DNA from 4 places in the Dietzia sp. PP-33 genome. Region 1 is predicted to be linked to each of the others. Evidence: riboswitches for the same ligand, from Rfam matches in the RefSeq annotation. Region 1 holds a riboswitch; each other region holds the start of a gene.
What was found. Region 1 has a riboswitch for cobalamin ahead of NJE57_RS11570 (ABC transporter substrate-binding protein). Riboswitches for the same ligand answer to the same signal wherever they lie in the genome.
Positions count from the first base shown of each region.

Region 2: linked by a shared signal. The riboswitch ahead of cobN (cobaltochelatase subunit CobN) and the one ahead of NJE57_RS11570 (ABC transporter substrate-binding protein) in region 1 are both predicted to bind cobalamin.
Region 3: linked by a shared signal. The riboswitch ahead of NJE57_RS15450 (ABC transporter substrate-binding protein) and the one ahead of NJE57_RS11570 (ABC transporter substrate-binding protein) in region 1 are both predicted to bind cobalamin.
Region 4: linked by a shared signal. The riboswitch ahead of NJE57_RS13750 (VWA domain-containing protein) and the one ahead of NJE57_RS11570 (ABC transporter substrate-binding protein) in region 1 are both predicted to bind cobalamin.

Region 1 is NZ_JAMYEI010000006.1:57,808-61,157, forward strand. Features, by position in the region: gene NJE57_RS11565 (FecCD family ABC transporter permease) at 1-561, opposite strand, end outside; gene NJE57_RS11570 (ABC transporter substrate-binding protein) at 563-1,567, opposite strand; cobalamin riboswitch at 1,685-1,820, opposite strand; gene NJE57_RS11575 (Lrp/AsnC ligand binding domain-containing protein) at 1,909-2,190, opposite strand; gene NJE57_RS11580 (AIM24 family protein) at 2,228-2,917, shown strand; gene NJE57_RS11585 (nuclear transport factor 2 family protein) at 2,940-3,314, opposite strand.
Region 2 is NZ_JAMYEI010000007.1:211,259-214,608, reverse strand. Features, by position in the region: gene NJE57_RS13600 (M23 family metallopeptidase) at 1-1,089, shown strand, start outside; cobalamin riboswitch at 1,154-1,351, shown strand; gene cobN (cobaltochelatase subunit CobN) at 1,342-3,350, shown strand, end outside.
Region 3 is NZ_JAMYEI010000009.1:44,477-47,826, forward strand. Features, by position in the region: gene NJE57_RS15440 (long-chain fatty acid--CoA ligase) at 1-691, opposite strand, end outside; gene NJE57_RS15445 (carboxymuconolactone decarboxylase family protein) at 788-1,204, opposite strand; cobalamin riboswitch at 1,361-1,506, shown strand; gene NJE57_RS15450 (ABC transporter substrate-binding protein) at 1,595-2,563, shown strand; gene NJE57_RS15455 (iron ABC transporter permease) at 2,560-3,350, shown strand, end outside.
Region 4 is NZ_JAMYEI010000007.1:244,463-247,812, reverse strand. Features, by position in the region: gene NJE57_RS13750 (VWA domain-containing protein) at 1-1,929, opposite strand, end outside; cobalamin riboswitch at 1,951-2,134, opposite strand; gene cbiE (precorrin-6y C5,15-methyltransferase (decarboxylating) subunit CbiE) at 2,209-3,350, shown strand, end outside.

The sequences.
Region 1 (3,350 bases):
GATGGCGGTGGTGTCGTGCGCGCGTCGCGCCACCAGGATGACCCCGGCGAGCGGCAGGAGGGCACCGAGGAAGGCGGCCATCGGGAGGGTGAACACGCCCCACACCCCGGCACCCACGCCCAGGACGGTGAGCAGGACGACACCGAAGCCGGCCCCGGACGACACCCCCAACAGGTACGGGTCGGCCAGGGGGTTGCGCGTCACCGCCTGGGCGACGCCACCGGCCACCGCGAGGGATGCGCCCACCGCGGCCGCCATCAGGGCGCGCGGGAGCCGGGACTCGATCACGATCGCCTCGCGCGCGTCCGACCACCACGGCGTGAACGACCCCGGGGCCAGACGGTGGGCGACGATCGCCCAGACGTCCCCCAGGGGGATCGACACCGACCCCAGCGAGACCCCCGCCGCCACCGAGAGGGCGAGGAGCGCCAGCAGCGGCATGAGGATGACGCCCAGCGGCCGCCTGACGTGGCGCCGGGCCGGGGGGCGGGGCCGGGCCGGTGGACCGTGTGGCGCGTCGTCGCGCACCCGACGGGAACCGTCGTGGACGACCGTCGCCATGTCAGCCCCCGAACGCGGCGGGGTAGAGCTCGCGGGCGATGGTCTCGACCGAGGTCGCCATCCGGGAACTCTCGAAGAAGTCGGCGAGGGGCACCACCACGATGCGGTCCTGCCTGATCGCCGGTGTGGTGGACATGATGGGCTGGTTGCGCAGGTAGGCGATCTTGTCCTCGGCACTGGTGGCGCCGTAGTCGAGCACCACGATCGCCTCGGGCCGGCGTTCGCCGAGGATCTCCCACGTCGTCTTGAGGTAGGGGCGCTCGCCCTCGGTGAAGATGTTGTCCGCTCCGGCGTACTCGCCGATCAGCTGGCCGATGCCGACGCCACCGATCGTCATCGGTTCCGCCTCGCCGCTGTCGTAGAAGAACGTGGGCGTCCCCGGGATGCCGGCCTCGTCCAGCGTGGCACGGACCGCCTCGATCTGGTCGACGATCCCGTCGGTGAGCGCCCGGGCACCGTCCTCCAGGTCGAGGACGCGACCGAGTTGCGAGAAGTCCGTCTCGAGCATGCTGACGTCGGGGAAGCCCTCGCCGCAGTACTCGGAGAACAGGAAGGTGTCGATGCCCGCGGCTTCCAGGGCGTCTCGGCTACGGCCCTCCTTCTCGTCGAACGCGCTGCGCATGCCGGCCACCACCAGATCCGGTTCCAGATCGACGATCTGCTCCCAGGTGGGATACTCCTCGGCCAGCCCGGGTATCGCCTCGAGCTCCTCGGCGACCTCCGGGAGGACGTCCTCACGGTCGTCGTATCCCCGGCCGACGATCCGGTCTCCCGCACCCATCTGGACGAGGGTCTCCGTGACGTGGGCGTTCATGGTGACGATGCGCTGGGGTGGCGCCTCGTAGGTCGTGTCCCGATCACAGTTGCTGATGGTGACCGGTTCGGCGAACGCCTCCCCGGTGGCGGTGCTCTCCTGCGCCTCGCCGCGGGAGCAGCCGGCGGCGAGGACCCCTGTGGCGAGGAGCGCGGCGAGCGCGATGGTGGACCTGGACTGGCGACGGAACATGATCAGACCTCGGATCGTGTCGTGTGCCCGCGAACACACGAGACCCGCAGGTGGGCGACCGTCGACGACGGTCGCCGACCGTGCAGGACTCCGGATCGCAGACCGCGGCGATTGACGTGGAGTCGCGAATCCCCGGGCAGGTAATCGGGCTCGTCGTCACCAGGGTGACGACACACCGTTGCGGGTCAGCGCCGGATTCCCACCGGTCTTCCCCTGCGTTTCCGAGAGTTCAGCTAGTCGTGGTGTCAGTATGCACATCCGTGGCGCAGGCCGTGGCGGCACCTCCCTGGAACACCGGCGCACGGGGGACACCGGGGGCACCCGGGACACCAGGCCGGTGCCTACTCGTCGTACCCCAGGGAGAACGCCGCCTCGAGGTCGTGCTTGGACAGCGCCCGGAACGCGATGTGCGTCTCGGTGTCCACCACGCCCGGCACCTTGTTCAGACGGTCCGAGACGATCTCGGCCACCTCCTCGTTCCGGCGGGCCCGCACCAGCACGATGAGGTCGATGGTGCCGGTGACCGAGTAGACCTCGGAGACCCCGTCGATCTCGGCGATCGACTCGGCGACCTCGGGGATGCGCGCCGTCTCGGCGTGGACAAAGACGATGGCGGTGATCATGGCCTCAGATTAGTGCAGCAGGCGTAGCGTCTGCCTCATGATCCACGGGGACCTCTTCCAGACCGCGCGCGAGACCCAGACCGACCGCCCGTTCGCCCTGCAGAACTCCAAGCTGCTCAAGGTGACGGTCCGCGACCAGACCGTCATGGCCCGCACCGGGTCGATGGTGGCCTACCAGGGACGGATCGGATTCGAGAACGCCGGTAGCGGCGGCATCGGGAAGATGTTCAAGTCCGCCGCGACCGGGGAGGGCGTCCCTCTGATGCGGTGCACCGGGCAGGGCGAGCTGTTCCTGGCCGACCAGGCCTCGGAGATCCAGGTGCTCTACCTGGAGAACGACATGATCTCGGTCAACGGGGCCAGCGTCCTGGCGTTCTCCGAAGGGATCCAGTGGGACATCCACCGCATCGCCGCGAAGAGCGCCCTGATGACGGGCGGTCTGTACAACGTCTCCCTGCGCGGAACCGGGTTCGTGGCAGTGACCAGCAAGGGCCAGCCGGTCGCACTCGACGTGGCCTCCGCGCCGACCTTCGCCGACGCTCAGGCCGTGGTCCTGTGGACGGCCGGGGTGACGATGGACGTGAAGGTCGACACCGGTGGCATCAAGTCCATGATCCGTGGCGGTAGCGGCGAGACGTTCCAGCTGGCGTTCGGCGGCCAGGGCCTCGTGGTGGTGCAGCCGTCGGAGAACGTGCCCCAGGGCGCCGGGAGCCAGAGCGGCTCGTAGGCGGCCCGGGCCAGCCCCGGGGTCAGCGCATGTTCTCCGGGGTCCAGTAGGCGCGCATCGCGCGGACCTTGCCCTGCTCGTCGTGGGTCATGAGGTCCCACACGTTGATCGTCGCCTTGGAGTCGGCGTCGAAGTGGGTGGTGATCTCGAAGTTGAACAGCAGGTCGTCACCGCACACCCTCGCCTCGAGCACCTCGGCGTCGATCTTCAGCGCCACCACGGAGGAGTAGAACTCGCGGATCGCGGCCTTGCCCTCGTGGACGGTGCCGCTCCCGACCGGGTCCTCCACCGTGGCGTTCTCGGCGTAGAGGTCCAGCACGGCCTCGAGGTCGCCGGCGATCAACCCTGCGATGTACGAATCTGCGGTGGCTCGGATCTGCTCGGGGGAGGCGCTCACGGTGGTGGCCCTTTCGGTATGACGACGAGACTTCTC
Region 2 (3,350 bases), on a different contig from region 1:
AGGTATCACGTCGCCTACGACCTGCAGCTGACCAACGCCACCGGGGTCCCGGCGAGCCTGGACAAGATCGATGTGGTCGACGGCACCGATCCCACGAAGATCATCGCCAGCTTCTCCGGTTCGGCCCTGATCGACCCGGAGTGCGATTTCGGTGACTGCAACCGCCTGCGTGGCCTCCCGGCCGGGGTCATCGACAGCGCCGAGATCCCACCCCAGGAGAGCCGCGTGGTGTTCATCGACTTCGCGCTGGACTCCCTCGACCAGGCCCCCGAAGCGGTGTTGCACCACGTCTACGGGACCGGTGCCGCCTCGCCGGCCTTCGGCGAGCCGGGGCCCATCGACTACCTGGCCACGCCGGTCGCCTTCTCCACGCAGACCGTGCCGGTCGTCTCGCCACCGCTACGCGGCGACAACTGGGTCGCCCTCAACGGGTGTTGCGAGCCGGGTTTCCCGCATCGCAGTTCGGTGATGTCGCTCAACGGGAAGCTGAACAACAGTCAGCGCTTCGCCATCGACTTCAAGCGCACCAACGACAGCGGCGAGTTCTACTCCGGGGACAGGACCCGCAACGAGAGCTATGTCGACTACGGGGCCGAGATCCTCGCCGTCGCCGACGCCACGGTGGTCTCTGTCCTCGACGGTATGGAGGCCAATGCACCGGGTGTCCTGCCCGCCAGCGACCCCGAGTTGGCGGCGGAGCTGACCGTCGAGAACGTGGACGGCAACCACGTCGTGCTCGATCTCGGCGGCGGGGTCTACGCGATGTACGCACACCTGATCGCGGGGTCGATCACTGTCGAACCGGGCGACACGGTGACCGAGGGGCAGGTGATCGGCGAGCTCGGGAACACCGGCAACGCCAACGCGTCGCACCTGCATTTCCAACTGATGGACGGGCCGAGCCTGCTCGAGGCGGATGCGTTGCCCTACGAATTCAGGAGTTTCGACTACCAGGGGCAGGTCCCACCGCAGCGGATAGCCGATGCAGACGACTATCTGGCCGGCACCTTCCTGCCGGAGGGTCCGCAGCAGCGGGAGGCGCGGACCGACCAGATGCCGCTCAACCTGGCGGTCGTGGCCTTCCCCTAGCCGGACGAGCGACGCCGACCACTCCGCTCCGACGGCCGGGCACCCGTGGGGGACCGGGGCCGGATAGGCTCGCCGGTGCCGTGGTGCTCGGGAAGCCGGAGGAAAAGCCGGCGCGGCCCTCGCCACTGTAGTCGCGGAGCCATGCGACCCTCGTCCGTCCCCGAGTGGGGCGGAGACCACTGGATCCTCCAGGATCCGGGAAGGTCGGTCGCACGGCGTCGATGCGAAAGCCAGGAGACCGGCCACGGCGACATGTTCCACGAGGGTTTGGAGAAGAACATGCGCCATGACCGGCGTTCGGCGTCCCCTGACGACGCCTCGGCACCATCGAATGACACGGCACCACACCAGGCACCACGCATCACCCTGCTGTCCACCTCCGACACGGACCTGCTCTCGGCGCGTGCCTCGCGGGCGAGGTGGACGCTCGGCAACCCGTCTCGGATCGACGTGGAGGCGGAGCTGCCCGGTCTGCTCGCCGGCGCCGACCTGGTGGTGGTGCGGATCCTCGGCTCGCGGCGGTCGTGGGAGCCCGGATTCGCCGCGGTCCTGGCCTCGGGGCGGCCGGTGGTGGTCCTCGGCGGCGAGCAGGCCCCGGACGCCGACCTGATGGAACTGTCCACGGTGCCGATCGGCATCGCGGCCGAGGCACACCGCTACCTCGCGGAGGGCGGGGAGCGGAATCTCGCCCAGCTCCACGCCTTCCTCTCGGACACGGTGCTGCTCACCGGAGCCGGCTTCGAACCCCCGGAGAGCGTCCCGGTGTGGGGGATGCCGCCGCGTCCGGTCGCCGACTACCCGGCGAGTGGTCACGAACGACGCGATTCCCGGAACGCGACCTGGGAGAACGTGAGCGGAATCGACCAGTCGCGGGGTGGCCCCCGGGTGGACCAGTCGCGGGGCGTCCCCCGCGTCGGGGTGCTCTACTACCGGGCCCACGAGGTCAGCGGGAACTCCGAGTTCGCGCACGCGCTCGCGGACGCGATCGACGCCACCGGGCAGGCCGTGGGCGTGCCGGTGTTCGCCGGGTCCCTGCGCTCGGCCCCCGACGAGTTGTTCGAGGCGCTCGGTTCGCTCGACGCACTGGTCGTCACCGTCCTGGCCGCCGGCGGCACCACGCCCGGAGCGGTGAGCGCGGGTGGCGAGGACGAGACCTGGGACGTCGAACGCATCGCCGCGCTCGACATCCCGGTCCTGCAGGGCCTGTGCCTGACGTGGAGCCGGGAGGACTGGGAGGCCTCCGACGACGGCGTCAACCCGCTGGACTCGGCCAACCAGATCGCCATCCCGGAGTTCGACGGCCGGATCATCACCGTGCCGTTCTCCTTCAAGGAGATCGACGCCGACGGGCTGCCCCGGTACGTCGCCGATCCCGAACGCTGCGCCCGCGTGGCGGGGATCGCGGTCTCGCACGCACGCCTGCGCCACGTGCCCGCTGCCGACCGCCGGATCGCCCTGGTGCTCTCGGCGTACCCGACCAAGCACTCCCGGATCGGCAACGCGGTCGGGCTCGACACCCCGGTCTCGACCATCCGGTTGATGCGACGGATGCGCGACGAGGGGTACGACCTGGGGCCGGCCGACGGGCCCATCGCACGCTTCCTCGAGCGCACCGAGGAGCTGCCTGATGACACCGCCGCCGGAGACGCGCTGATCCACGCGCTGATCGCCGCAGGTGGGCAGGACGAGGAGTGGCTGACTGACGCCCAGCTCACCGACAGCCACGTGCGGATCAGCACCGACGACTACCTGAGGTGGACGGCGGACCTGCCCGAGTCGCTGCGCGCGGAGATGATCGAGGCGTGGGGCCCGGCTCCCGGCCGGCTGTTCGTCAACGACGCCGGTGAGATCGTCCTGGCCACCATCCAGGCGGGCAATGTCGTCCTATTGATCCAGCCGCCGCGCGGGTTCGGGGAGAACCCGGTGGCGATCTATCACGATCCTGAGCTGGCCCCGTCTCACCACTACCTGGCCGCCTACCGGTGGCTGGCGCACGGTTTCGGCGCGCACGCGCTGGTCCACCTGGGCAAACACGGCTCGCTCGAGTGGCTCCCGGGCAAGAACGCCGCGCTGTCGGCGGCGTGTGCGACCGACGCCGCGATCGCCGACCTGCCGCTGATCTACCCGTTCCTCGTCAACGACCCCGGTGAGGGCGCGCAGGCCAAGCGCCGCGCCCACGCCACGATCGTCGACCACCTGGTGCCGCCGATGGCCCGGGCGGAGTCCTACGGAGACGTCGCCCGCCTGGAGCAGCTGCTGGA
Region 3 (3,350 bases), on a different contig from region 1:
GGAACATCGGCACGATCGCCAGCACGTTGTCGTCAAGCGAGATGTCCATGCCGTCGGACATGCACACCTGCATCGAGTGGAGGTAGATCGACCGGTGCGAGTAGACGACGCCCTTCGGGTCGCCGGTGGTGCCCGAGGTGTAGGCCATCGCGGCGCCGGAGTTCTCGTCGACCTCCGGCCAATCGAACTCGGTGGACTGGGCGGCAAGGAGCGCGTCGTAGTCGTGCACCCGGACGCCCTCGGGAGCCTCGAGGTTCGCGGCGCCCCCACCGGTGACGATCACGTGCTCGACCGTCGAGAACCGGGGCAGGAGCGGCTGCAGGAGCGGGATCAGGCTCGGGTCGACGATCACGACCTTGTCCTCTGCGTGGTTGGCCACGAACTCGAGCTGGTCCGGGAACAGCCGGATGTTCAGCGGATGCAGCACGGCGCCCATGGACGGGATCGCGAGGTAGGCCTCCAAGTGCTCGGAGTTGTTCCACTGGAATGTGGCGACCCGCTGGTCACCGTCGACCCCCAGGGAACGCAGCGCGTTGGCCAGCTGCGCGGCGTGCTTGCCCAGATCGCCGTAGGTGATCTTCCGTGGTCCCTGATCGGTCCAGGTGGTGACGACCGCATCGGAGTGGACGGTCGCACCGAACTGCAGGATCGTGCTGATGTTCAACTGCTCCGGCATCATCGTGCTCTTAATGAGGGGCTCCTTGATCGAGGGGTGGCGTCTGTCACTCTCGTGTCGAGACTACCTGACGTCCATGACGTCCATGACGTCCTTGGGCCGTGTGGGCGATCACCCGTCGAGGTCGTCGAAGACGGTCTGGACGGTCCTCATCGCCGCGAGGGCCGCCGGCGCGCCGCAGTACCCCGAGGCGTGGATGACCGCCTCGGTGATCTCCTCGCGGGCCAACCCGTTGGTCAGCCCGCCGCGTACATGCCCCGCCGGCTCGGCGTCCGCGCGCAGTGCCACGAGCATCCCGATATTGAGCAGGCTGCGATCCCGTCGGTCCAACCCGGGCCGGTTCCAGATGTTGCCCCACACGTTCTCTGCGACCACGTGCTGGATCGCCTCCGACGCCGTCCCGGCCGCCCGATCCATGGCACGGTCGACGAAGGCGTCGCTCATCACCTCGCGCCGGGTCGCGAAACCCTGCTCGCGCAGATCCCCGGCCGAAGGCCCCTCGCCTGCAGAATTCGTCGTCGCAGTCATCTCCACGGTCCTCTCCCACTGCCGACAGGTCTCGGTAACCATCCTCCCCGGACCGACTCCATCGCCTCCGCGTGCCCTCACCCCACCTCGGTCAGACGCGGGGGCGGCTCGGACAGGGGCGGCAGCGGAGGCGCAGGATGGGCGGACGCGGCGACGGGTGGGATACCCTCGACGGGTCCGGCCAACAGCGTCGGACCCCCCGCGGCAACTCGGCGGAAGTCGGTGCGAATCCGACGCTGTCCCGCAACTGTGATCCCGTCTCGGGCGGGCGAGCCAGATCGGCCGGTACCGCGGCAGCCGTACGTACTGACCTCGGACGAAGGACGGTCGCGTGCAGCGGCCCCGGCCGCGGCCCGAGCTGTTTTCGTCCTCCGAACCACGGAGGATGCCATGCCCCACCCGACCGACCTCGGCCACTCCCCGGCTCGCCGGGCCCGCCGGTCCCGCACACTGCTGGTCGCCCTCCTGGCCGCCCCGGCGCTGGTCGCCACCGCGTGCAGCGGGTCCGCCGGCGACGAGCCGGCCCCGGCCGACCAGACCTCCGCCGCGGCGGACGAGCCACAGGCGATCGTGTCTCTGGCCCCCACCACCACCGAGATGCTCTACGCCGTCGGCGCCGGGGACAGCGTCGTGGCGGTCGACGAGCGCTCCGATTTCCCCTCCGACGCCCCGGCCACCGACCTGTCCGGCTACACGCCCAACCTCGAGGCGATCCTGGGGTACGCGCCGGACCTCGTGGTGCTCACCGACGACACCGGGGACATCGTGGCCGGCCTCGAACGCTCCGGCGTCGAGGTGCTGCAGCTGCCCGCCGCGCAGACCCTCGACGACACCTACACCCAGCTCGAGCAGGTCGGGGCCGCCACCGGGCACATCGGCGAGGCCGTCGAACTCGTGTCGCGGATGCGAGGCGAGATCGACGGGATCGTCGCCTCGGTGCCGGAGCGCGAGACCCCGCTGACGTACTTCCACGAGCTCGACGACACCTACTACACCGTCACCGACGACACCTACGTCGGCGAGATCTACTCCATGCTGGGCCTGACCTCCATCGCCACCGGTGACAACCCCTACCCGCAACTGTCCGAGGAACTCATCCTCGAGGCCGACCCGGACCTCGTGTTCCTCGCCGACGGCCAGTGCTGCGGCGTCACCCCGGAGGTCGTGGCCGAGCGGCCCGGGTGGGACGGGCTCACCGCCGTGCGCGAGGGCAGCGTTCACGTGGTCGACGAGGACCTGTCCAGCCGGTGGGGCCCGCGCGTGGTCGACTTCATGCGCGAGGTCGCCGCGATCGTGGCAGCAGTGCCCGATGCAGTGTCCGATACCACGCGGACCCCCGCGAACCAGCCCGGCTCGTGACCCACCCGTCGCCCCGCCACGCCCTGGTGCTGGGCGGGGCGACGCTGCTGCTGGCCGCGGCGGTCCTGCTCGGCACCCTCATCGGACCGGCCGGCCTCACCCCGGGCGGCGTGGTGCTCGAACTGGTGGGCCGGCTGCCGCTCGTCGACATCGACTCCGGGTTCACCGGGCGTCAGCAGGTCATCCTGTGGGAGATCCGCATCCCACGCGTGGTGCTGGGTGCGATCGTCGGCGCGATGCTCGCGATCGCCGGGGCCACCTACCAGGGCGTGTTCCGCAACCCGCTCGCCGACCCGTACCTGCTGGGGGTGTCCAGCGGGGCGGGTCTGGGCGCCACCCTGGCGATCGTGGTGGGCGGCGCGATGGGCTCGGCGATGGTGCCACCCGCCGCGTTCGCCGGCGGCATGATCGCGGTGCTCGCCACCTACACCCTGGGCCGCAGTGTCGGCGGCGGACGCAGTGAGGTCGTCATCATCCTCGCGGGCGTCGCGGTGGCGGCGTTCGCCAGCGCCATCCAGACGTTCTTCATGCAGCGCCACGACGAGACCCTGCGGCAGGTGTACTCCTGGATGCTCGGCCGCCTCACGACCAGCGGCTGGGCCGACGTGCAGACCGTGCTGCCGTACGTGATCGTGTCGGTGGCCGTGATCGCCCTGTTCCGTCGCACCCTCGACGTGATGGCGGTCGGGGACGCCGAGGCCGCGACGCTGGGTATCGCCCCGGCGCGGGTGCGCCTGGTCCTCCTCATCGTGGCGACCCTCGGTACGGCGGCGGTGGTGTCCGTGTC
Region 4 (3,350 bases), on a different contig from region 1:
GACCCTCTCGATGCGCAGGACCTCGGCGGCGGTGAGCAGTCCCTCCGCCAGTGGGGTGCGGCCCCCGGCGGGCAGCTCGGCCAGGCGGGCGGCGGCCACGTCCACCGAGGAGGTGGGCGGCAGGGCGACCTGCGCGCCGGACCCGCGGAAGGTCACCAATCCCACCTTGTCGCGTCGGCGGTAGGCATCCAGCAGCAGGGAGAGGATCGCGGTCTTGACCTGCTCCATTCGGGTGCGCGCGGCCATCGATCCCGAGGCGTCCACGCAGAACAGCACCAGGTTGGCCTCCCGCCCCTCGCGGACCGCCGAGCGCAGGTCGCGGGCGGACAGGAGCAGTCGCCCGCCGTCGCGGCCCGAGTTGCGCCCACGCGCGGCCTGCTGGGGCGCGGCGGCGCGGATGGTGGCGGGCAGGTGCACGTCGGAGCCGGTGAAGCCGGCCGAGCCCGTGCGCCGGCCGGTGCTGGTGATGGCCCGGGACCGGCGACCGGAGACGCCGTTGCCGGTCCCGGTGACGGTCAGCAGCCGCGTGCGGTAGGGCGCCGAGGCCGCCGTGACCGTCCCCGGCTCGGTCGCCGCGCCGCCCGGTCGGCTGTTCTGCTCGGCCCCGTCGCCCTCGGGTCGCGGGTCGCCGGGGTCGGTGCGATCGCCCTGCTCTTGCACCCGGCCGTCGTCGCTGGAATTCTGCTCGGAGTCCGGCCCGGTGTCCGGGTGCTGGTCAGACTGCTCTGCGGACGCCGGGGAGTTCTCCCCGGCGGGGGGCTGCTGGGCGTCGGAGTCTCCGGCGTCGCCGGTGTCCTCGGCTGATGCGCCTGAGTCGCCGTCCTGCGGGCCGGTCGTGGCGTCGCTCGCGTTGTCGTCGTTCTTGTCGTCATCGCCCGGGCCGTCAGTCCCGGGGCCGTCGTCCCGCGGATCGGGCTCGTCGTCGTCTCCGAGGAGGCGGTCGAGGAGGTCCTCGTCGAGTCCGGGGGCGTCGAACGGTGCGCGGCGCCGGCGGTGGGGGAGCGCCATCCGCGCGGCGACGCGGATGTCGGCGCGGGTGATCCGGGTCCGGCCCTGCCAGGCGGCGTGGGCGGCGGCCGTGCGCGCGGTGACGATGTCCGCGCGCATGCCGTCGACGTCGAAGCCCGCGCAGACGGTCGCGATCTTGGTCAGCGCCCAGTCGGTCAGCTCGACGGCGTCCACGCGCTCCCGTGCGGCGACGATCCGTTCGCGCAGGGCGAGTTCGTCGGCCGCGAAGGTGGCGGAGAAGCCCTCCGGGTGGGAGTCGAAGGCGACCCGGCGGCGGATCACCTCGGCCCGCAGCGCCGCCTCGCGCGGGGCGGACACCTCGACGGTGAGCCCGAAGCGGTCGAGCAGCTGGGGCCGGAGCTCGCCCTCCTCGGGGTTCATGGTGCCGATCAGGACGAAGCGGGCGGCGTGCTCCACCGACACCCCGTCCCGCTCGACGGTGACCCGTCCCATCGCGGCGGCGTCGAGGAGCTGGTCCACCACGTGGTCGTGGAGCAGGTTGACCTCGTCCACGTAGAGCAGTCCGCGGTGCGCGCGGGCCAGCAGGCCGGGCTCGAACGCGGTGACACCCTCGCTCAGGGCCTTCTCCAGGTGCAGCGATCCGGCGATGCGGTCCTCGGTCGCGCCGATCGGCAGCTCCACCAGCCGGACCGGCCGGTGCTCGGTCGGCGCGTCGTGGGGAATGGGCCCGTCGGGGGTGTCGGTGCCGCGGTCGGCCGGGGCGCTGGAGAACCTGTCGCCGGCCACGACCTCGATCTGCGGCAGGATTCCGGCGAGGGCGCGGACCATCGTGGACTTGGCGGTGCCCTTCTCTCCGCGGATCAGGACGCCGCCCACCGATGGCGAGACCGCGTTGAGGAGAAGGGCCAGCGCCATGTCGTCGGAACCGACGACAGCGCTGAAGGGGTAGTGCTGTGGCATGGGGGCTCCCGCTCTCGTCTGCCAGGCTGGTCAGCGCGAGGCCGGTCTCCGGACTTCCCGGCTCATCTCGGGCGTTCGCGCTGGACGCGATCGCCCGAAAGGCCGGGTTACCGTAGCGGGCCCTGTGCCGGAATTTCACCGGCTTCCCTGATTCTCCCCGCGGCCGCCGGAGCGGTCGTGGGGCACCTCGTGCTGTTGGGTGTAGTTGTTTCTCCTGGCCGAGGCTACCCAGCGTCCACGCGGTCCGGGCGGCCGGGCCGGGCGGTAGGGTTCCGCGTCATGAACGCACAGGTGGTCGTGGTGGGGATCGGCGGTGACGGCTGGGCCGGCCTCGACGAGGCCCGCCGCCGCGCCGTCCTGGGCGCCGACGTCCTGCTCGGCGGGGAGCGTCACCTGGCGATGGTTCCGGCCGAGGCGACGGCCGAGCGAGAGCCGTGGCCGCGGCCGATGCGCTCGGGGCTACCTGATCTGGTGGAGCGCTACGACGGGCGGTCGATCGTGGCCCTGGCCTCGGGTGACCCGCTGGTGTCCGGGGTGGCCACGACGTTGATCGACCTGCTCGGCCCGGATTCTGTGGAGGTGCTGCCGGCGGTGTCGTCGGTCTCCTTGGCCCGCGCCCGGATGCGGTGGCCGGCCGAGACGGTGGCGGTGCTGCGCGACCACCGCGAGCTTCCCCGTGACCTGGCGCCGGGGCGGCGGCTGTTGGTGTTGAGCGCCGACCGGCACACTCCTGGGCACGTCGCCGCGATGCTGACCGGTGCGGGTTTCGGCGCGAGCGCGCTGACCGTGCTCGCCGACCTGGGGAGCCCTGCCGAGGCACGTGTGTGCTGCCGCGCCGACGAGTGGCCGGCCGGGGAGGAGGCGCCCCAGCTGCACGTGCTGGCCGTCGAGTGCGTGGCCGGTCCCGCTGCGCTTCCGCTCGGACTCGTTCCCGGGCTGCCCGACGACGCCTTCGAGAACGACGGCCAGCTCACCCGCCGCGACCTGCGCGCCTCGGCCCTCTCGCGGCTCGCCCCCACTCCAGGGGAGCTCTTGTGGGACGTGGGCGCCGGCGCCGGATCGGTGGGCATCGAGTGGATGCGCGCCCACCAGTCCTGTCGCACAGTGTCTGTAGAGGCCGATCCCGAGAGGGCGGCGCGCGTGGAGCGCAACGCCGCACGCCTGGGGGTTCCGTCGCTGGAGGTCGTCCGCGGCCGGGCGCCGCAGGTTCTCGAGGGGCTGCCGCGGCCCGATGCGGTGTTCGTGGGCGGAGGCGGCACCGCTCCCGGGCTGCTGCGGCAGTGCTGGGAGGCGCTGCGCCCCGGCGGCAGGCTGGTCGCCCACGCGGTGACGATCGAGACAGAGCGGGTGCTCATCGATGCCCGCGCGGAGTTCGGCGGCGAGCTCGCGCGGTTCCACGTGGAACACGCCGACTCGATCGG